DNA from 2 places in the Rhodococcus sp. 05-340-2 genome. Region 2 is predicted to be linked to the other one. Evidence: riboswitches for the same ligand, from Rfam matches in the RefSeq annotation. Region 2 holds a riboswitch; the other holds the start of a gene.
The links. A riboswitch is a leader RNA that binds a small molecule or an ion and turns the genes downstream of it on or off. The one in region 2 is predicted to bind cyclic di-AMP.
Positions count from the first base shown of each region.

Region 1: it holds a riboswitch for cyclic di-AMP, as region 2 does, so the genes downstream of both, CH271_RS26020 (C40 family peptidase) here and CH271_RS06405 (transglycosylase family protein) in region 2, are expected to answer to the same signal.

Region 1 is NZ_NOYU01000042.1:179,266-189,931, forward strand. It holds gene CH271_RS25985 (ArsA family ATPase) at 1-75, opposite strand, end outside; gene CH271_RS25990 (SRPBCC family protein) at 105-539, opposite strand; gene CH271_RS25995 (polyketide cyclase / dehydrase and lipid transport) at 673-1,065, opposite strand; gene CH271_RS26000 (AMP-dependent synthetase/ligase) at 1,305-3,110, shown strand; gene CH271_RS26005 (glycosyltransferase family 4 protein) at 3,121-4,245, opposite strand; gene CH271_RS26010 (hypothetical protein) at 4,269-5,621, opposite strand; gene CH271_RS26015 (C40 family peptidase) at 5,653-6,714, opposite strand; gene CH271_RS26020 (C40 family peptidase) at 7,022-7,576, opposite strand; cyclic di-AMP (ydaO/yuaA leader) riboswitch at 7,593-7,756, opposite strand; gene CH271_RS26025 (hypothetical protein) at 7,872-8,153, opposite strand; gene CH271_RS26030 (DEDD exonuclease domain-containing protein) at 8,301-10,133, shown strand; gene CH271_RS26035 (Lrp/AsnC family transcriptional regulator) at 10,188-10,463, shown strand; gene trpD (anthranilate phosphoribosyltransferase) at 10,476-10,666, opposite strand, start outside.
Region 2 is NZ_NOYU01000010.1:449,459-460,124, forward strand. It holds gene CH271_RS06385 (DUF3239 domain-containing protein) at 1-75, opposite strand, end outside; gene CH271_RS06390 (DNA repair helicase XPB) at 115-1,770, opposite strand; gene CH271_RS06395 (helicase-associated domain-containing protein) at 1,860-4,151, opposite strand; gene CH271_RS06400 (hypothetical protein) at 4,213-4,401, shown strand; gene CH271_RS06405 (transglycosylase family protein) at 4,479-5,090, opposite strand; cyclic di-AMP (ydaO/yuaA leader) riboswitch at 5,099-5,299, opposite strand; gene CH271_RS06410 (YccF domain-containing protein) at 5,576-5,950, opposite strand; gene CH271_RS06415 (hypothetical protein) at 5,953-6,171, opposite strand; gene CH271_RS06420 (cold-shock protein) at 6,370-6,786, shown strand; gene CH271_RS06425 (DUF2771 domain-containing protein) at 6,799-7,311, opposite strand; gene CH271_RS06430 (MFS transporter) at 7,308-9,068, opposite strand; gene CH271_RS06435 (glutaminyl-peptide cyclotransferase) at 9,073-9,903, opposite strand; gene CH271_RS06440 (DUF3027 domain-containing protein) at 9,963-10,666, shown strand, end outside.

The DNA.
Region 1 (10,666 bases), on a different contig from region 2:
CTGGGCGAGTCGCAGCCCCGACGCAGCCGCCAGCGTCGTCTTACCCGCGCCACCTTTGCCGAGAAACAGCAACACCGTGGTGCGGGCTTCGGTGCGAGCTTCGCTCAGCCTTCGACCCGCTTCTTCAATTCCTTGAGCGCAGTGTCGGTGATGACCTTCTCTGCCTTGCGCTTGAACAGACCGATCATCGGAATGTTCAGGTCCACGGTGAGCTCGTACGTCACGTCGGTGCCGCTACCGGACTCGCGCAACGTGTACGAGCCGTTCTGGGATTTCTGCATCTCGCCCGAGACGAGGTTCCAGGAGACCGAATTGCCGTCGGCTGCCCAGTCGTACTCGAGCTCGTAGGTGTCTTTCACCATCCCTGCGTCGAGCACGAACTTGACGCGCTTGCCACGACCGTCCTTGCCGACTTCGAGGACCTCGACGGACTTCGCGGCCGACACCCACGTGGGGTACGCGTCGAAATCGGCGATGACGTCCATGACCCGGCTCGGTGGGGCTTCGACGACGATCGACCTCTGGGTTTTCTCCGCCATGACTACTCGTCCGCTTCCTCTCGGGTACTTCGATCAGCTCGGCTCGCTTCTGCACCGCCGAACTCGCGCAGGCCTATCTCACACGATCGATCCGCCGACGCACAACGCGAACCGGCCGACCGTACCGCGCGGTTCATTCTCGAGCCGGAGTCGACGCTACGTGGTGGGGTGCCTCACCTGCAGACCGACCGGCCTCGAGCTGTCGTTTGAGCTCGAACGTCATCGCTCGTCCGGCCACCCGACGAGTGTGCTGGTGCGCCGCCACGTCGACGTCCGCGGCAGGTTCGGCATGCAGGAAGTAATGCACGATCACACCGTCGAGCGCAGGCTCGAGCCACAGTTCCATCGTTCCGACGACCCCGCCGCGCACTGCCCAGCGGATCCCCTTCTCACCCCGGTCCTCGGTGATGGTCAGGTTCAGATCCGGCCACCATCGACGCCACCGCTCGGGCGACGCGAACGCCTGCGCCACCCGCTCACCGGGGGCGGCCACGAATGTCTGATCCGCAACTTGAATACTGCTCATCGACAGAGCTTCACATATCGGGTCCGGGGCAATGCGCGTCCCCTCTGTTCAGGCTCGTTCCTGCAGGCTCCACTCGCGTCTGTTCAGGCTCGTTCCTGCAGGCTCCACTCGCGTCTGTTCAGGCTCGTTCCTGCAGCCTTCTTTCGAGGCGCATTTCGACGCCGTGAGCCCGGGTCTAGAGTATCTGTGAAGCCGAGCTATCGACTTTCGTTCTCCCCGTTCTATCCGGAGGTAATCCCGTGCGCGAGTTCACCGTCGCCGCAAAATACGCCATCGCGGACACCGACTCGGCTGTCGATACCGTCTTCGCTCGCGCCCGCACCTCGCCGGACGCGGTCGTGTTCCGCCGCTTGTCGGACGGGCAGTGGATCGACGTCACCGCTGCCGAGTTCGAGCGCCTGGTGGTCGGGGTGGCGCGGGGTCTGATCGCCGCGGGCATCGCGCAGGGCGATCGGGTCGCACTGATGTCGTCGACGCGTTTCGAGTGGTCGGTTCTCGACTACGCGATCTGGGCCGCGGGCGGCGTGACGGTACCGATCTACGAGACGTCCTCGGCCGGGCAGGTGGAGTGGATTCTCGAAGACGCCGAGCCGGTCCTGCTGATCCTCGAGAACGACGCGCACGTGCAGGAGACGAAGTCCGTTGTGGCAGCTGCCCCGTCGGTCCGGCAGACGTTCGTCATCGCGAACTCGGCAGGCACCGACGCAGTGCAGGCACTGATCGACGGCGGGACCGGGATCACCGAAGACGAGGTGCACCAACGGGTTTCGACACTCGCCTCGTCGGACCCGGCAACCCTCATCTACACCTCGGGAACCACGGGTCGCCCCAAGGGCGTCCAGCTGACCCACGCCAACCTGCTCGCCGAATCACTCGGCATTCGTGAGACGTCGCTGAAATCACTGATGAGGCAGGGCCGCAGCACGCTGATGTTCCTTCCGTTGGCGCACGTACTGGCACGCGCGGTGTCCATCGCCTCGTTCGACGCCGGGGTCACCCTCGGGCACACCAGCGACATCCCCAACCTCGTTGCGACGTTCGGCACGTTCCAGCCGGACTTCATCCTCTCGGTACCGCGAGTGTTCGAGAAGGTCTTCAACACCGCCAAGCAGAAGGCGCACGCCGACGGCAAGGGAAAGATCTTCGACCTCGCCACCGAATGCGCAGTGGCGTGGAGCGAGGCACAGGACACCGGCGGACCGGGAATCGTGTTGCGCGCCAAGCACACCGTGTTCGACAAGTTGGTCTACGGCAAACTGCGGGCAGCGCTCGGCGGCAAGTGCGAACTCGCCATCTCCGGCGGCGCGCCTCTCGGTTCCCGTCTCGGCCACTTCTACCGGGGCATCGGCGTGACGATCTACGAGGGCTACGGGCTGACCGAAACCACCGCGGCGTTCGCGGTCAACACCATCGGATTCCAACGCGTGGGCAGCGTCGGGCGTCCACTGCCCGGCAACACCGTGCGCATCGCCGAGGACGGCGAGATCCAACTCCGCGGACCGGTCGTGTTCGACGGCTACTGGCGCAACGAGGACGCGACCGCCGAATCGCTGGACGACGGCTGGTTCCGCACCGGCGATCTCGGTTCCGTGGACGAGGACGGCTACATCACGATCTCGGGGCGCAAGAAGGAATTGATCGTCACCGCAGGCGGCAAGAACGTTTCACCGGCCGGACTGGAAGACCAGCTGCGGGCGGGCGCGTTGATCAGCCAGGCAGTCGTCGTGGGCGATCAGAAGCCCTTCATCGGCGCGCTCATCACCCTCGATCCGGACGCGTTCGATCGCTGGAAGTCCTCCCACGGCAAGGCCGCCGACGCCACCGCAGCGGATCTGCAGACCGATCCCGAACTCGTCGCGGAGATCGACGCCGCCGTCGCCGACGCGAACAGGTCCGTCTCGCATGCAGAGTCCATCAAGAAGTATCGACTTCTCCCCCACGACTTCTCGGAGGAGAGCGGCGAGCTGACTCCCACGATGAAGCTCAAGCGCAACGTCATCACCGCGGCGTACGCCGACGAGATCGAGGCGATCTACGCCCGTTGAGCCGTACTGCCTAGATCAACGAACGCAGTTTTTCGGTCAGTACGTCCCAGCGCCATTCCGCGTCCACCCAGGCGCGGCCGGCGTTGCCCATCTGCGTGGCCAGCGTGCGATCGGACAGGATCTTCACGATCGCGTCGGTGATGTCCGAGACCGACGTCCCGTCGACGACGAGGCCGGTCTTGTTGTGCTGCACAGCTTCCGGCGCTCCCCCGGACATGCCTGCGACAACGGGTACTCCGCAAGAAGACGCCTCGAGGTACACGATGCCGAGACCTTCGACATCGAGACCGGCGCCTCGGGTTCGGCTCGGCATCGCGAACACGTCGGCGACGGTGTGGTGGGCGGCGAGCTCCGCCGACGGCACGGTGCCGGTGAACACCACGTGCTGCTCCATCCCGGTGGATCGAACGAGCTCGCGCAGAGTCTTCTCGTACGGCCCGCCGCCGACGATGACCAGAACCGCACCGTCGACGGCCCGGCGGATCCCCGGGAGCGCCCGGACCAGGAAATCCTGGCCCTTGCGCGGAACGAGCCGGGACAGGCACAGAACGGTCGGGCGATCACCGAGGCCGTAGCGCGCGCGGAGTTCCGCTCGTGCAGCGTCGTCGGGCACGAAGCGATCGGTATCGACACCGGGCGGCAGGTGCTCGAGGGCTGCGGTCCGACCGAACGCCGAGCTGAAGCGCCCCCGGGTGTACTTGCTGACGTAGGTCACCACGTCGGTGTTCTCGCCGATCGTGCGCAGAGTCGCCCGCCCACCCGGCACCATCGACCAACCGACCTCGTGACCGTGCGTACTCGCCACGATGCGCTCGGCCCCGGCCTTGCGCAGGTGCGACGACATCACGGCCAGCGGAGCCGACGCACCGAACCACACCGAATCGCAGTCTCGGGACTTCAGGATTCGAGCTGCCCGACGCGCGACGAGCGGAGTGGGCAACATCAGAGTCGTCGGATGCCGGATCACCTCGAACGGCTGCCTGGCGTCGAATTTCTCGTGCGAGTCGCCGCGCCATCGAGGTGCGTAGACCACCAGCTCGTCGGCCGGCAGCTGCGAGGCGAAGCTGTGCAGATAGGACTGGATACCACCCGGGCGAGGCGGAAAGTCGTTCGTCACGAGCAGAGTACGACGCATGGCGTCAACCGTAGCGCCCCGTCTCAGCGGGCCTGGCGAGCCACCCAGTCGCCCCACGAGGCCACGAACTGTGCTCGGTCCGACCCGAGCACCGACGCGAAGGCAGAATCGGTGGAGCTCTCGGACGCAAGAGCTTCGTACAGCGAACGCAGGGTCGACTCCCCGAACCGATCGGCCACGTATGCGAACACCGACCACGCCGATTCGTAGGCCACACTCGACCGGGCACCACCGGCCCCGAAGTCCTCGTTCTTCGGCAGCACCGTCGGCGGCCCACCCGCCGCCACGATCGCCGCGAGAGTGGGCGCAAGTTGCCCGAAGTCGGCACCCGAATTTCGGTACCCGGAGTAGTCGGCGAACCCCTCCGACACCCACAACTCCGTACCGTCGGACGTCCGCGCCCTCGCCGCCACATGGGTCAACTCGTGTCGCAGAACCGAGCGCGCGGTGAACGCAGTCAACCGCGTCGCCGCGTCGGGACCGAACACCACCCGCTGACCCGTCGGCCGGGAGCCGTCCCCCGCAACCGCGTCGGACACCGTCACCGCGGCCACATCGGTGGACGGATCGGATCCCGTCAGTTCGGCGAACTCCTCCGCGGAGGATGCGACGAAGACCAGCCCGTCGCGCGCCCAGTCGTCTCCCCAGAAGTCGGTGACGGCTGCGGTTGCCGACGGAAGTTCGGCCGCGAGGCTCTCGACGAACTGCTCGCGGTCCGGATGGCCCATGACCACCGATGTCCCGGCTGCGGTGGGCACCGAGCGCACGGTCAGAGGGTCGAAATCCCACGGCCCACGCCAGGTGTGGCGTCGGTACTCGGTCAGGTCCGCGTCGTCGACCAGCCGCCACCGACCGTCCCGCTCGGCCACGACCAGTGAGACCGGCCGCCGCGTCGGCGATACGTCCGGACCGGTGACCGCGTAGCGCAGATACACCGAGGGTGCCCACACATCGGTGGAATCGAGCGCCGCGGCGATCGGCGGCGGCACCGGGGTCTCGGGGTCGTCACCCAGGTCGTAGCCGAACTCGGCGAAGGGGACGCCCGGAACCACTGCCGCCCGACGCATCTGTGCTTCCACGAAGTCGGGGTCGGCCTGCGGATCCATCAACTCGCGCAGTGCATCGAGATCTCCGGAGCGAACCGCCCGCGCCCACTGGTCGAGGAGGACGGTCACATCGGCGCGGCGCTGCTGATCGTAGGTCGGCGGGGCCTGAGCGACTGTCACGTCGGCGGTCCCGGCACTGGGCGTGCCGTCGAATCGGTGAATCAGGACGACCGAGACGGCCACGATTGCGACGACCACGACCGCTGTCCAACGCAGCCATGACGATCGGAGGAGAACCTGCAACCCGGATGGCCGGTTCGAGGCGTTCATGCCGCCGTCAGTCGATCGTCGAGACACACCCTCAGTATCGACGCGCCCCGTAGTACGGGAACGAAGCCATCGACTGCACCTTCACGGGAACACCGAAGGTGGAGGCATGCAGCACGTTGCCGTTTCCGGCATAGATGCCGACGTGTGAGATGTCCGGATAGAACAGGACGACGTCACCCGGCTGCAGATCCTTCTGATCCACCGGAGTTCCGCCTGCCGCCTGCGCCTGACTCGACCGCGGCAACGTCTTGCCCACCTGCTTGTACGCCCACACGACCAACCCTGAGCAGTCGAAGCCGTCCGGGCCGGTTGCGCCCCACACGTACGGCTTGCCGATCTGCGTCAGGCCGGCCTGCAGCGCACTGGCACCCGATCCCGGCGTCAGGTTCTGCAGAATCGTGGCGGGGTCGAATCCGTCGGGCAGGGCCGAACCGGCCAGAGCCAGTTGCTCCGAGGACGAGAGCGCACTGTAGGCGGCCATGACCTCGGCTATCTGCCCCTGCAACTCACTCTGCTTGGCCTGGAGGTCGTCGCTGACGGCCTTGGCTTGTTCCGCGGCGACGCGCGCCTGCTCGGCGGCCGTCGTCGCGGCCTGCTCGGCCGTCTCGGCATCCGAGCTCGCCTGCTTGAAACGAGCAACCTGGTCGGCGGTCTCCGCAGAGATCACGTCCAGCGCCGACATTTGGTCGAGCAACTGCTGTGGCGAGTCGCTGACCATGACGGCGAACAGTCGGTTGGTCCGCGCGCCCTGATAGTTGACGTTGGCGACCTTGTCCATGGCCGGTTTGAGCTGCTCCAGCTGAGCCTGCGCTGCGTCCACCGCGGCACGGCTCTGGTCGACGACGACCTGCGCGTCGAGTTGCTGCTGGTTCTTGGCGTCGAGATCGATCTGAGCATTGTGCAGAGATTCGGTGGTCTGCTCGGACTGGCGAGAAAGCTCGGCGAGCTCGGTCTGCGCGTCGGACGCCGAACCGAATCCCGGCTGCGCGGTCGCCGTCGTCGTCGGCACCACGGCGATGCATGCAGTCAGTGCAACAGCAACCAGCGAGTTACGGGCCGTACGCAACGCTCGGGTAGATCTCGATATCGCCACGGAAAGCGACTCTCCGTCCTCACAGATGTCACCTCGACCGAGGCAACGGTTGGAAAAGTAAACCGAAAACGAACCATACCCATGCTCTTACGGGCGCGGACGTGAACACGGTCCGAAATCGACGGGGGTTCGAGGTGACAGGTCACAAAATAAACATCGACCAGGTCTCGATCAGATTACGAACTGGATGCTTCCCTGTCCACCGGACCGGCGTGTCGCGCGGTCCGTGTCCGGATACGCCGACAGGGCCGAGCCGATGAACGGCTCGACCCTGTCGGTCGATCACAGCAGACGTCGGTCGCTCGAATCAGTAACGGCGAGCACCGTCGAACGGCATCGAGGCAAGCGGAGCAACCTTGACCGGCACGCCGGACGTGGATGCATGCACGACATTGCCGTTGCCGACGTAGATGCCCGAGTGCGATCCGTCGTAGAACGAGACGACATCGCCGGGGGCGAGGCTGTCGCGCGAGACCGGAGTGCCTGCGGCCGCCTGGTCGTAGCTCGTACGGGGCAAGCTGATGCCGGCCTGCTTGTACGCCCACTGAACGAGGCCGGAGCAGTCGAACGAATCCGGACCCGAAGCGCCGTACACGTACGGTGCTCCGATCTTGGATTCTGCAGCCTGAACGGCCTTCGCTGCCGGGGTGACCTGGGGTGCCAACGGCGCACCAGGCGCAGGCACACCAGGAATGTTGAGGGGAGGGAGGCCCGGGATGTCAGGAATCTCGAAGGTTCCGACGCCGGGAATGGTGAGGGGGGCCGCCATTGCGGGTGCAGCGGGAAGAATGACCACGCCTGCCGTGAGCGCTCCGGCTACGAGGACTCGCCGCAATGATCGGTTGGAAAGTTGTGACGCCACGAAAGATGGTGCTCCGTTTCTTCCTATCGTCCGCCGACCGAGTTAGCTGACGGGTTCGGGCTGGGAAGAGCAGCCCTACCCACCGGCCACCGTGTGGTGGCTCAGCGGGATTCACCCCAGTAGATATCGGGTTCCCGGTACGAACACTCTCGCGAGTGAACGATTAGGCGGTGACTTGCGACGCCACTCCGGTTTGGACTGGCGAGACTCCGCAAGGTCTCAGGAAGGTTACGAAATGGCATACCCCTGTGTCGACCCCAACTCGCCGAGGCGAGTGAATTCGCCCCGATTCTCGCTAGCCGGCGCGCTGATCCCCCGGTGTGTCACGAGTCGATAACAACGGAACCTCGGCGGCGTCCTCGTCGTTCACGACGAGCTTGAGAGTGGGCACGAGACCGACATCGGCGAGCACACCCATGGCACCGAGTTCTTCCTGCTCGAGAGTGATACGAGACGGCGGACCGACCCACCGCCCGTCCGATCTCGACGGCATCCCCGGAGCCCCGAGAAGCACCGTTACGACGCAGTCCGCGCAGGCGATGTCACGGACCAGGCAGTCACTGCAGTCGATGATCATTGTGATCCTTGTCTCTTTATGGTTTCCGGCGGCCGAATCGGCCGACGAAGCGAAAGATAGCGTCGGGCACCGACAGGTTTCGTGACACGACGACGTTCGGCGGCGCGCTGAGCGTTCTTGTCGGAGGTCGGCCCTAACGTCGTCCCGGTGAGCCTGCCCATCCAGCTGACGTTCGACGAACTCGACACCCCTCTGCACGAGACGACGTTCGTCGTCGTCGACCTCGAGACCACCGGTGGTAGCGCGGACACCGAGGCCATCACCGAGATCGGGGCTGTCAAGGTTCGAGGCGGCGAAATTCTCGGCGAGTTCGCCACCCTGATCGACCCGGGCAGATCCATCCCGCCGTACATCGTGGAGCTGACCGGCATCACATCGGCGATGCTCATCGGCGCGCCGCGCATCGAACGGGTCCTGCCCGGTTTCCTCGAATTCGCCCGCGGTTCGGTGCTGGTGGCGCACAACGCCGGCTTCGACACGGGATTCCTCAAAGCGGCCGCCAGTCGTCTCGACATCGCGTGGCCACGGTTTCAGGTGCTGTGCACCGTCAAGCTGGCTCGTCGAGTTCTGACGCGCGACGAAGCCCCGTCGGTGAAGCTGTCCGCACTGTCGACGTTGTTCCGGTCCGGCACCAGGCCCACGCACCGCGCACTCGACGACGCCCGAGCGACCGTCGACGTTCTGCACGGCCTCATCGAACGTGTGGGCAATCAGGGAGTCCACAGCTACGCCGAGTTGGTCGACTACCTACCCGCGGTGTCGGCCGGCCAGCGCGCCAAACGCGGCCTGGCTGCTCATCTACCCGGCACCCCCGGCGTCTATCTGTTCCGCGGCCCGTCCGACGAGGTGCTGTACGTCGGTACGTCCAACAACCTCAAGCGACGCGTGCGCAACTACTTCACCGGCTCGGAGACGAGAGGCCGGATGAAGGAGATGGTCGCATTGGCCACTCGCGTCGACCACGTCGAGTGTGCGCACGCGCTCGAGGCCGGAGTCCGCGAGCTACGGCTGCTCTCGGCGCACATCCCGCCGTACAACCGCCGCTCGAAGTTTCCCAGGAAGGGGTGGTGGATCACCCTGACCGACGAGGCGTTTCCCCGCCTGTCGATCGTTCGCACGCCGACGCCGAATAGCCTCGGACCGTTCTCGGTTCGCGGCGACGCCGCCGAGGCCGCTGCGCTCGTCGCGGAGTTCTGCCGCCTACGAACGTGCACTCGACGTCTGGCTCGCTCGGTCCGACACGGTGACCACTGCCCGGCAACCGACGTCGGAGGCTGCCCAGCGGCACTGTCCGGCCCGTTGACGGCCGACGAGTACTCGGACGCCCCGACACAGTTTCTCGCCCTCGTGTGCGGTCAGGACGATGCCGTTCTCTACTCCATGCGCCGCCGCGTCGCCGAGTTGGCGGACAAGGAGCTGTACGAGACGGCAGCTCGTCTACGCGACCGAATCGCGATCACCGTCGATGCACTGCGCAGGATGCACCGATCGGCAGCAGTGGCCACCATTGCCGAACTGGTTGCGGCGAAGCGGACGTCCGACGGCGGGTGGGAGTTGATCGTGGTGCGCTTCGGGCGTCTGGCCGGCGCTGCCGTCGCGCCGCGCGGAGTGCATCCGATGCCTGTTGTCGATGCCATCACCGCGTCGGCCGAGACGGTGCTGCCCGATACCACCCCGCTTCGCGGCGCGCCGCCGGAGGAAGTCGGACTGATTGCGGCCTGGCTGCGTACGGACGGCGTCCGAATCGTGCGTACGAGCAGTGGGTACTGCAGCCCGGCACGGTCGGCGGGTTCGTGGGGGTCGTGGTGTCGGACGGCGCGAGAAGCAGCACGGGCAGGAGTGGAGCCTGCGGAACGACCGTTCAGGGCAGGAGTGGAGCCTGCGGAACGACCGTTCAGGGCAGGAGTGGAGCCTGCGGAACGACCGTTCAGGGCAGGAGTGGAGCCTGCGGAACGACTCATGCAGCACGGCAGCAACTAGGGTCTGGGGGTAGCTCGCGTCGGACACCGAGCTCGAGATGCTTGAGGAGCACAGATGATCAATGCCATCGTCTTGATCGACGCCGAGGCCGACTTGATTCCGGAGGCGGCTCAGGCCGTTGCCGATGTCGACGGGGTGTCGGAGGTCTACTCGTGTGCTGGGGATGTCGATTTGATCGCCATCGTCAAGGTTCGCGATCATGCTTCGATCGCAGAGGTCATCACCAAGCACATCAATCGTGTGCGGGGAGTGCGCAGCACCACCACTCACATTGCGTTCCAGTCCTATTCGAGCGCCGATGTCGATGCCGGCTTCTCGATAGGCGAGTAGGCGTCCTCTACATCAGTCGACGAGTTCGTTGGTGCATCGACCCCAATCGGCGAGCAGACGTGCTGCCGCGCCCGAATCGACTGTCGTTGCGGCAGTGGCCAATCCGGCTTCGATCCGGGTGTGGAGGTCGCCGGACACGCCATGGTGCGCTGCCATTGCTGCGGCCGCGTTGAGCAGTACTGCATCGCGCACGGGGCCGTGTT
Region 2 (10,666 bases):
CCGGCGAAGCTCGGTGAACGTCTCGTTGACCGACTTCGCGTGGGCTACGTCTACAGGGAACTCGAACTTGCGCACACAGGTATTCCTAGCACGGCACCGAGCCGACCCGAAGTCTCAGATCGCCGGACCGAGCAGATCGTCCGCGTCGGTGATGCGGTAGGCGTAGCCCTGTTCGGCGAGGAAACGCTGACGGTGGGCTGCGTACTCGGCATCGAGGGTGTCGCGGGAGACCACCGAGTAGAAGTGTGCCTGACCGCCGTCGTGTTTCGGTCGGAGCAGTCGGCCGAGGCGCTGAGCCTCTTCCTGCCTGGAGCCGAACGTTCCCGAAACCTGCACCGCCACGGAGGCTTCCGGAAGGTCGATCGAGAAGTTCGCGACCTTGCTCACCACGAGCGTCTGGATCTCGCCCTTGCGGAACGCGTCGAACAGCACTTCACGTTCCTTGTTCTTGGTCGAGCCCTGAATGACCGGAGCGTTCAGCGCTTCACCGAGCTCGTTCAGCTGGTCGAGGTACGCACCGATGACCAACGTCGGAGCGTCCTGGTGTTTGGCGAGGATCGATTTCACGACGGCGATCTTCGTGTGCGCCGTCGAACACAGCTTGTAGCGCTCCTCGGGCTCGGCGACCGCGTACGACATGCGCTCGGCATCGGTGAGGGTGACGCGAACCTCGATGCACTCGGCCGGTGCGATCCAGCCCTGCGCCTCGATGTCCTTCCACGGCGCGTCGTAGCGCTTGGGCCCGATCAGCGAGAAGACGTCGCCCTCGCGGCCGTCCTCGCGGACGAGCGTCGCGGTGAGGCCGAGGCGTCGACGCGACTGCAGATCGGCCGTCATACGGAACACCGGCGCGGGGAGTAGATGCACCTCGTCGTAGATCACCAATCCCCAGTCGCGGGAATCGAAGAGCTCGAGGTGCTTGTACTCACCCTTGGTACGACGCGTGATCACCTGATACGTGGCAATTGTCACAGGGCGAATCTCTTTGCGCTCTCCCGAATACTCGCCGATCTCCTCCTCGGTGAGCGAGGTGCGTGCGATGAGTTCGCGTTTCCACTGCCGACCGGCGACGGTGTTGGTGACCAGAATCAGCGTGGTCGCCTTGGCTCTGGCCATCGCTGCTGCGCCGACCATCGTCTTGCCCGCGCCACAGGGCAGTACGACGACGCCCGAGCCGCCGGCCCAGAACGAATCGGCCGCCATCTCCTGGTAGTCGCGCAGCGTCCAGTTGCCGCCCTCGGTGTCGAGCTCGATGGGGTGGGCTTCTCCGTCGACGTAGCCGGCGAGGTCCTCGGCAGGCCAGCCGATCTTGAGCAACATCTGCTTCACGTGGCCGCGTTCGCTCGGATGCACGATCACCGTGTCCTCGTCGACCATCGCGCCGAGCATGGGCGCAATCTTCTTGTGGCGCATCACCTCTGTGAGCACTGCGCGGTCGAGGCTGATCAGGACCAGACCGTGTATCGGGCTCTTGACCAACTGCAACCGGCCGTAGCGCGCCATGGTGTCGACGATGTCGACCAGCAACGGTTGCGGTACCGCGTAACGCGAGAAGTTCACCAGCGCGTCGACCACCTGCTCGGCGTCGTGGCCTGCGGCACGTGCGTTCCACAGTGCCAGCGGGGTGATGCGATAGGTGTGCACGTGCTCGGGGGCACGTTCGAGCTCCGCGAACGGTGCGATGGCCGCCCGCGCTGCACCCGCGAGTTCGTGATCGACCTCGAGCAACAGCGTTTTGTCGGACTGGACGATCAGCGGGCCGTCGGTCACGGGTTCCTCCTAGAGACATCTGCTGCGCCCGAAAGAGCGCAACTTCTCCATTGTCCACAGGTAGGGGCGTGCGTGCACGTGAGCCCGGTCTACTCGACCAACGCGACCGAGGTGATCCGGTGCAGCGTGAAGCGCCGAACCCCACCGGTGGCGGGGTCGAACGCGTCGAGTTGGCCGCCGCCGATGCTGATCGGATCGACGATGCGATGGGTCGCCACGCCCTGGGCATCGACGTAGCCGATGCTCACGCTCCGTTTGACCTTCGCCGCGGTCTGCAGCAGCGTCATCGTCGCGGTGCTGCTGGCCCGAGATCCGTCGGCCCGCACCACTGCGCCGCCGTTGCCTGCTGCTCTGTCGGCAGCGCGCATCCCGCGCACCAACGAACCCAGCTGTTCCTCGGTGGGGACGGCCGGAGTGCGGAACGCCTGGCGTGGCCGCCTCGCCGATACCCGCGACCCGCGGGATCGCAGATCGACGATGGTGCCGGACGAGTCCTCGCCCGCAGGCGCAAACCCGGCTCCGGCCAGGACCGTGAGCACCTCGGCGAGCGGGGCCTGGGAGATCGCGACGGTCGGAGCCAGCGCTCTCAGGGCCAGCGATTCGGCCGCCGGGGACGCCATCACCTCGGCCAGCAATGCCGGATCCTCGCATCGAACGAACGACGCGGCGACGCCTGCTCGTAGCCGGCCGTGCCGACGAGCCACGTCGTCGATCAGATAGGTCAAGGCCTGGGGCACCGGCGTGCGCGAGTGGGTGGCGAACAACGTGTGCAGCTCGGAGGCGCTCAGTCCCACATCGAGAGCGCGGCGCAGGCTGGTGTCGCTGATCCGGTACATCGTGGCTGCGCCCGCGGATTCCACATCGGCGACCAGTTCGATTCGATCCTGCAGGTCCGGCTCGAGCGGGCCGGGTGCCACCAGCGTGAGATCGGCTTGCACCAGGACGTAGTCGATGGGCTCGGGCAGGGCCGCACGCATGTCGGCCTCGGCATTGCCGTCGTGCAGCAGGGAGCGGCCCGGGGTCGAGATCGCCCCACGGGCGACGATGCCGAGAGCCGTTGCCTCGGCGAGGACATGTCCGACGGGCGTGACGCCGAAGCGCCCCGACCACCGGGGTCGACGCCACGCCAGGGTGCGGGCGAGGTCGGCGGGCTGCGCTGCGTGCCCACTGCCGAGTTCGGCGAGCAATTCCAGGATCATGCGTCGATCCCGCGGTGCGGCAGGAGAGCGGACTTCCTCGGACAGGGCGGCGATGGGCTTGTCGTTGGGGTCACGCATCCCGATGACCCACGGTGCCCGCGGCACTTCGAGCCAAGCGGAGGCGAGGGTGTGCCAGCGGGCCGCCGGGGCTGCGGTGAGCCATGCGTCGACGGCAGGGGTCGGCGCCCAGTAGTCGTCGCCGTTGTCGGACGCAGGAACCGGGTCCGGTGTTCCGCTCGAGATGAGATGGGCGGCCGACAGCAACTCGACGAGGACACTCACTCGGTCGTCGTCGAGGCCGGTTGCCTTGCTGATCTTGCGGAGCTCGCGCACTCCGAGGCCGCCGGCCTTGAGAGCGGGTGCAGGAGAAGCGGACAGTGCCTCGATCACTGCGACGCAGTGCCGACCCAGCTCGAGTGCCTCTCCTGCGGCAGCGGCGTCGACATCGGCGAGCGAATACGTGCCGGTGGCGAGCTTGGGTTCGGCGAGCGAGCGTGGGTCCGACATCGGTTCGCCGCGCAGGATCTGCCCGACCTGGACGGGAAGCTCGACGGTTTGCTCGTCCAACCAGATCAGCAGGCCTGCGGCGAGCAGCTTCTGGACGGGTCGATCCGGCGGCGTGCCCGGTGCGGCGTCGCGGGTACGGCCGGTCGGGGACGATCTGGCGAGGGTCTCGAGAAGACTGCGTTCGCCGTCACCGAGTTCGGCGAGGGCCGCGGTGATGTGTGATTCGGTGAGGTTGTCCACCGGGTCGAGAGCGCGGCCGATGCGCCACGGCACCGCGTCCGCCGCTGTGGCGCCGATCCGGAAACCGGCTGCGTCGCCCCACACCAGCAGGCGTTCGCGCAGCTGGGCCAGTGCCTTGTCCACGCTCTTGGCCGGTGCGCGTTTGGCGACCACGGCCAGCAGCGCGGCGCGGGTGACGGGCCGCTCGTACGCCTCTTCGATGGCGAGGATCTCGAGCACCGTCAGGGCCAGGGTGTCGAGGGTGTCGGCGGTGTGCAGGATCGACCGGCGCTGCTCGGCCCGACCGGCCAGCACGGCCAGGGATGCGGGCGGCGGCGCGGTCAGATCCGGACGCAGCGACATGGCCCTGATCAGCTCGGCGTCGCTGCGAGCTGCGATCCACTGAGGCAGATCCGGGGGCGTGTCGGTGTGTCGGTGCGCAGTCGTGTCGGTCATCGTCTATCAGATTAGAGACCTGGGCTGGTGCTTGCCGCAGGGCAGGTGTCAAAATAGGCGCATGGTGAACAAGTCGAAGAAGCCCTATGTCGATCCAGGCTGGCCGGAAACCGCTCGCGGTGACCACGCGGTGACCGAACTCTCGTCCGCTCGCTCGGGTGGCTTGTCACCCTTCGGCGAAGACACGGAGTTCCCGCTGCCCGTCGAAGACCTCCCCTATGCCCATCCGGTGACCGTGGTCAATCGCTAGCTGCGGCACTCGAGCACGAAAAAGCCCCCGACATCCGTCGGGGGCTTTTTTCGTACGAGCTGAACCGTCGCGGGCGCTTACTGAGGCAGGAATGCCTTGTTGGCCTGGTAGAAGTTCACGATCTGCGGATCGAGCTGGATGCCCTGGGCCGCGTTCTGCACGAACGAGGCGATCTGCGGATCGTTGGTGATGTTCTGGACGGCGGTGACGATGCCCTCGACGACCTCGGCCGAGTTGTCGACTGCCGGGATGGACGTCAGGTCGGGCAGTGCGGGAACTTCCGGTGCCTTGGGGGTGACCGGAACGCTGCGCTCGGTGGGCGCGCTGCTCAGTCCGAGGCTCGAGGAGCAGGACGGCCATGCGCCCCAGCCCTGCGAGTCGAGGACCTTCTCTGCGACTGCGATCTGCTCTTCGCGGCTGGCCTGGTTGGCCGTGGCCGCGTACTGCTGGCCGCCGTGTGCGTTCCAGGTGCTGGGGGAGAACTGCAACCCGCCCTGGAATCCGTTGCCGGTGTTGATGCCCCAGTTGCCGCCGGCTTCACACTGTGCCAGTCGGTCCCAGTCGGAATCCGGTGCCGCGTTGGCGGTGCCGGTGAAGGCGATGCTTGCGGTGCCCATGATGGCTCCGGTGACAGCGACCTTTGCGACGGTCTTGCCAGTGGTGCTCGGCTTGCGATGACGTCCGCTCATACGAGTTGAAATCCTCTCCACACGCGCCTGCGAGGTCAGCTGTCGGGTTCGGGCTGAGAGGTAGCCCGGCCTTTTCGCTCACTCCTGCGAGTGGGCAATTGGGCTTCACCCCAAGGGAAGTCGGTGCGACTTCGTGAGTCGCTACAACTTCCCGGTTGTCCGTGGAGGACGTGGGTCCCCCGTCCTCGTCCCCTGGGTGATCGTCGAGGGTGTTCCGGTTCCCGCGGGACGAGGTTTGGCGCTGCGGGTCGGAATTCGGCCGAACTTTCCGGCCGCTGCTGACCGTACTGAAATTCCCGCCTTACGTCACTATTTGGTAACTGTCGATTTCGAGGTGTCGTCGAGAGCGCATTTCGTACCCCTTTCGGGTCTCTCGAGTCGGCCCAGCTAGTGGACGTGCCGGGCATTGAACCCCTGTCCGTTGCCTACCCGTTACCGGAGCGTGATGTGATGGAAGTCACATCGACCGGAAGCGGTTCGGAAGGTCACCGAACGGCAACGATGTCCTTGCCGAGGGGCATCAGGGATACGGGAATCATCTTCAGGTTCGCGATCGCCAACGGGATGCCGATGATGGTGATCGCCATCGCGACGGCGGTGACCACATGAGTCAGCGCCAACCACCACCCGGCGAGGATCAACCAGAGCACGTTCCCGACGAGCGCGCCGGACCCGGATCCCGGCTTGTCCACGATCGTCGACCCGAACGGCCACAGCGCGTAGACGCCGATGCGGAACGACGCGATGCCGAACGGAATGGTCACGATCAGGATGCACAGCAGCAGTCCGGCGAGGAAGTAGCCCAGCGCCAGCCACAGGCCGCCGAACACCAGCCAGATGACGTTCAGTATCAACCGCATGGTCAGCGCGCCCTTCGTCCGGATGCCAGCGCGTACACCAGGGCCAACACGAAGCCGGTCGGCGCGGAGAACATGGCCGTCAGGTACAGCCCCAGTGGTGGCTTGGCGTCGGAGAAGATCGGAAACATGAGGATCGCGACGATGGCGACGAGGCCGATCGCGAACAGGGCCAGCGCGATGCGCAGCAGAGTGGTGCTGCTCTTACGGGTCGTTGTGTCCACGTACACCACGGTAGTGCGAAACGGGGCACTGTGAAGAGCGCGGTGCAGGGAACAACTCGAATGCTCTATCCGGGATCACCGCGCTAGACTGACGTATTCGCGTCCTACGTTCTCGTGGGGCGCGAAACTCGTGCGGGCCGAACATCGGTCCCACGAACAACGCAACTTTCTACAGCAACAGATGAACGGGTGAGCTCAGTGCCGACCGGCAAGGTGAAGTGGTACGACGTCGACAAGGGATTCGGATTCCTCTCGCAGGAGGAAGGCGAGGACGTCTACGTGCGTTCCTCGGCGCTGCCCGAGGGCGTCGAGGGCCTCAAAGCCGGTCAGCGAGTCGAGTTCGGTATGGCCGCGGGACGTCGCGGACCGCAGGCGCTGAGCCTGAAGGTGCTCGAGCCGGCACCGTCGGTGCGTCAGAACACCGGCAGCCCCCGCCGCGAACCCGTCGAGCGCAAGCACACCCCCGACGAGCTGCACGGGATGGTCGAGGACATGATCACGTTGCTCGAAGCGACCGTGCAGCCCGAGCTCCGCAAGGGCAAGTACCCGGACCGCAAGATCGCTCAGCGCATCTCCGAGGTGGTCCGGGCCGTCGCCCGCGAGCTCGACAGCTGATCTCGGGACCGACTACGGGCGCGTGCCGATCGACCAGATGGCGTGGCTGACGAAGCCCTCCTGATTTGTGTCGGTGTCGATGATGCCGGTGGGCAGACGAATTTCGATTCCGAGCAGGGTTCGGTCGCTGTCGTCCGTGGTGGGCACCGTGACACTGAGCCTGGTTCCGGGTTCGTTGAACGCACTGTCCTCGACGACATTTCCGCTGTCGTCGCCGTAGACCAGGGCGAGTACCCACGGTGCCGAGTAGACGGCCTCGGGGAGCGAGAGCTGCACCGCAGGGGCCTTGCCGACCTGAATCTCGGTGGTCTCTCCGACATTGGTGCACAGCGGGTCGCTGACGGCGCAGTACAGGTACGGCTCCACGTCGACGGCCCGGCCGTTGGCGTATGCGGAGACGACCGGTTCCTTCTCCGGCGCGTTCCCGATCAGCAGGGCGAGCACCGCGACGAACGCGACGGCGACGACGAGCAGACCCGCTGCGGTCAGGGCGGCGATCTTCTTGGTGCGGGGAGCGAGATTCACTTGGTCACGTTTTCGCCGAAGGAACCGTCGGACACTTCTTGTTCGACGTGGTCGGGGCGGTTGCCGCCGAAGCCGGGCAGAAGTGATCTGCCGCGGTAGGTGAGGAATGTCTGCACGAGCCCGATCGTAAGCAACACCGAGACCACGGTGAAACCGAGCCAGTACTCGGTGGGGAGCAGCACGCCGAGCGTGCCGCCCAGGACCCAGCACAGCTGCATGACGGTTTCCGATCGGCCGAATCCCGACGCGATCGACTCCGGCGGCAGGTCGGCCTGCAGGGATGCGTCGAGGGAGACCTTGGCGAGTGCGCTGGCGCTCGACGCAACGAGCGCGGCCACCGCTGCGGTGAGCAAGCTGTCGGTGACCGCGGCGACGACGGCCACCACCGTGACGGCGAGCGTGCACCGAAGAACCACAAGGGATGGCCGGCCGAGCTTGATCCTGGCACCGAGCGCGTTGCCCGAGAAGTTGCCGAGACCGGCGGCGGCTCCGACGAGTCCGAGCATCGCGGCCTGCTGAAGCGGCTCGTGTTCGGTACGGGATTTGGCGACGAACGCGATGTAGAGCGTCAGGAAGCCGGTGAGAATCCGGATGGTGCCGTTACCCCACAGACCGACGATGACGGCCCGGCCCAGGGGCTGTCTGCGGTTCTTGGTGCTGCTCGACGTCGGCGGGGACGAGGTCGTGCGGCGGAGGTTCTCGGTCGGAGCACCGCTTCCGGCGTAATCGTGTCCACCGTGCTGCTCTGCGTGGTAGCTCAGGGTTGCGGGCACCTCGCCCTCGGTGATCTCCACCCAGGACGGGATGCGCATGCTCAGGTAGGCCCCGAGCACGGTGATCGCCGCGACGAACCACAGGGCTCCCGGCGAGCCTGCGACGAACGCGATGCCGCCTGCGACGGCACCGGCCGCGATGGTGCCGCCGAGCAGTCCGAACACCGTCAGACGGGAGTTGACGCGAACGAGGTCTATCTCCGGTGGCAGTACTCGCGGCGTCACCGCGCTCTTGAGCACCGCAAAGGACTTGCTGAGGACGAGCATGCCGAGCGCGGCCGGATACAGCACCCAGCTGTCGAAGTTGAACACCAGCACCACCGCCAGCACGGTGCGCAGCCCGAAGGACGTGGCGAGCGCGATGCGTCGGCCCTGCTGCAATCGGTCGAGCAGCGGTCCGATGAGCGGCGCGATCAACGCGAACGGCGCGATGGTGATGACGAGATACAGCGCGACCTTGGTCTTGTCTTCACCGGTGGCCGCGGAGAAGAAGAGAGTGTTGGCCAAAGCGATCGCCAGCGCTGCATCCGATGCGAAGTTGGCCATGGTCGCGTAGGTCAGTGCAGTGAGACCGGACTTGTCGGCACCGTCGGCCTTCGCGGCTCGCTGGAACGACGCGATTCCCTTACCGGTCAGTTCGCGTCCGCGCATGGCTGCGACGCGGGTGACGGTCAGCTTCTTGGGCATCGGCGGTGGCTTGCGTGCACCGGCTTTGCCGCGCACCGCAGTGATCTGCTCGGTACGCGGCGGGTGCAACGGCGGCAGCGGCTGACGTCGACTCGGAACATGGGTGGGCGTGAGAGGAACAGCGGGCGGGTAGTTCGCCAGACCGGGGTGCTCGAGGGGGTCAGGAGCGGAGCCTGCGGAGTGACCGGGTCGGTCAGGAGCACCGTTCTGCTCGGGGGCGTGAGCGGAGCCTGCGGAGTGATCCTGTTCTGAATCGTCCGCACCCGGTGGGGTGTGGGGGAGACGTGGATCGGTCACGGTGTCAATTCTGTCCTACCGGAGCGGTATCGGTGAATCGCACCTCGAAGATCGTGGGCCAGTATTTGCCGGTGACGAGGAATCGGTCGGTGCCGGGAATCTGCGCGATGCCGTTGAACACGTCGGCACCGCCTCGTTGAGAGGCCGACATCGAATTCCACAGGGGGGTGCCGTCGATGACGGCCGTCACCGCGCCGGTCTCGGGGTCGATGCGCATGATGTCGAACGTCTGCCACACGTTGGCGTACACCGATCCGTCGTCGGCGCATTCGAGTTCGTTGAGCCGCTCCACTGGATTGCCGTCGAGAGTGACGTTCACGGTGCCCTGGGCGTCGAACGACGTGGGGTCGCGGAAGGTGAGGGTGGACGAACCGTCGCTCATCACGAGGCGGTCGGCCGATGCCTGCGTGCACAGCCCCCAGCCTTCGCCGTCGTAGTTCACTCGACGTTGCTCGGCGAGGGTGTCTCGGTCGCGGGCGATCGCGACGCCGTCCTGCCAGGTGATCTGCCACAGGGTGTCGCCGTCGACGGTGATGCCTTCGCCGAACAGGTCGGACGGCAGGTCGACGCGGTCGAGTTCGGTCATCGTGTCGAGCGATGTCCGCCTGACGAACGACGATCCTTCCAGTCCGGTGCCCTCGTAGAGCACGTCGCCGTCGATCTCGAAGCCCTGGGTGAAGGCGTCCTTGCCGCGGTCGTATTCGCGCACGACCTCGGTGGTCAGTGTCGGAACCGAGTCCGACGTCACCGGGGTCGGCTGCGTCGTCGACGAGCAGGCAGTGACTGCCAGTACCGAGGTGAGGGCGGCGGCGAAGGTGCGGGCGCGGGCGGTCATTGCACCCATGATGGCAGCCCGAACTGGGCGTCACCGAGTCGATGCGGCAAACTGAATGTGTGAGTTTCGTATCTTCTCCAGAGCTCGATTCCATCCGCCCCGTCTTGGCCGATGCCGCGGACCTCGCGCGGCAGGCTCTGCTCGACCTGGGAGAGGGCGGTATCGGCGAGTACCTCGGGGTCACCGCCGAAGACGCCAGTGCGGCCACTCACCGGTTCGCCAGCGATCTCGAGGGGTATCGCGGATGGCAGTGGGCCGTTGTGGTCGCCGCCCCGGAGGACGCGGATCACGCCACGGTCAGCGAGCTGGTTCTGCTGCCGGGACCCGATGCCCTCGTGGCTCCGTCCTGGGTGCCCTGGGACGAGCGCATCCGTCCCGGTGATCTGGGCCCCGGTGATCTACTGTCTCCGCGCCAGGACGATCCCCGGCTCGTACCCGGGTACGTCGAATCCGGAGACCCTGCCGTCGACGAGGTGGCGGGCGAGATCGGTCTCGGCCGAACCAAGGTCATCAGCCTCGAAGGACGCCTCGACGCCGCCCAGCGTTGGCACGACGGCGACTTCGGTCCCGATACCGAGATGGCCAAGGCCGCGCCGTCGACCTGCGGGCTGTGTGGCTTCTACCTCCCCATCGCCGGCTCGCTGTCCGCCGCTTTCGGTGTGTGCGGCAACGAGTTCGCGGCCGACGGACACGTGGTGCATGCCGAGTACGGCTGCGGAGCGCACTCCGACACCGAACTCCCCACCGGAGCCGGATCGCCGCA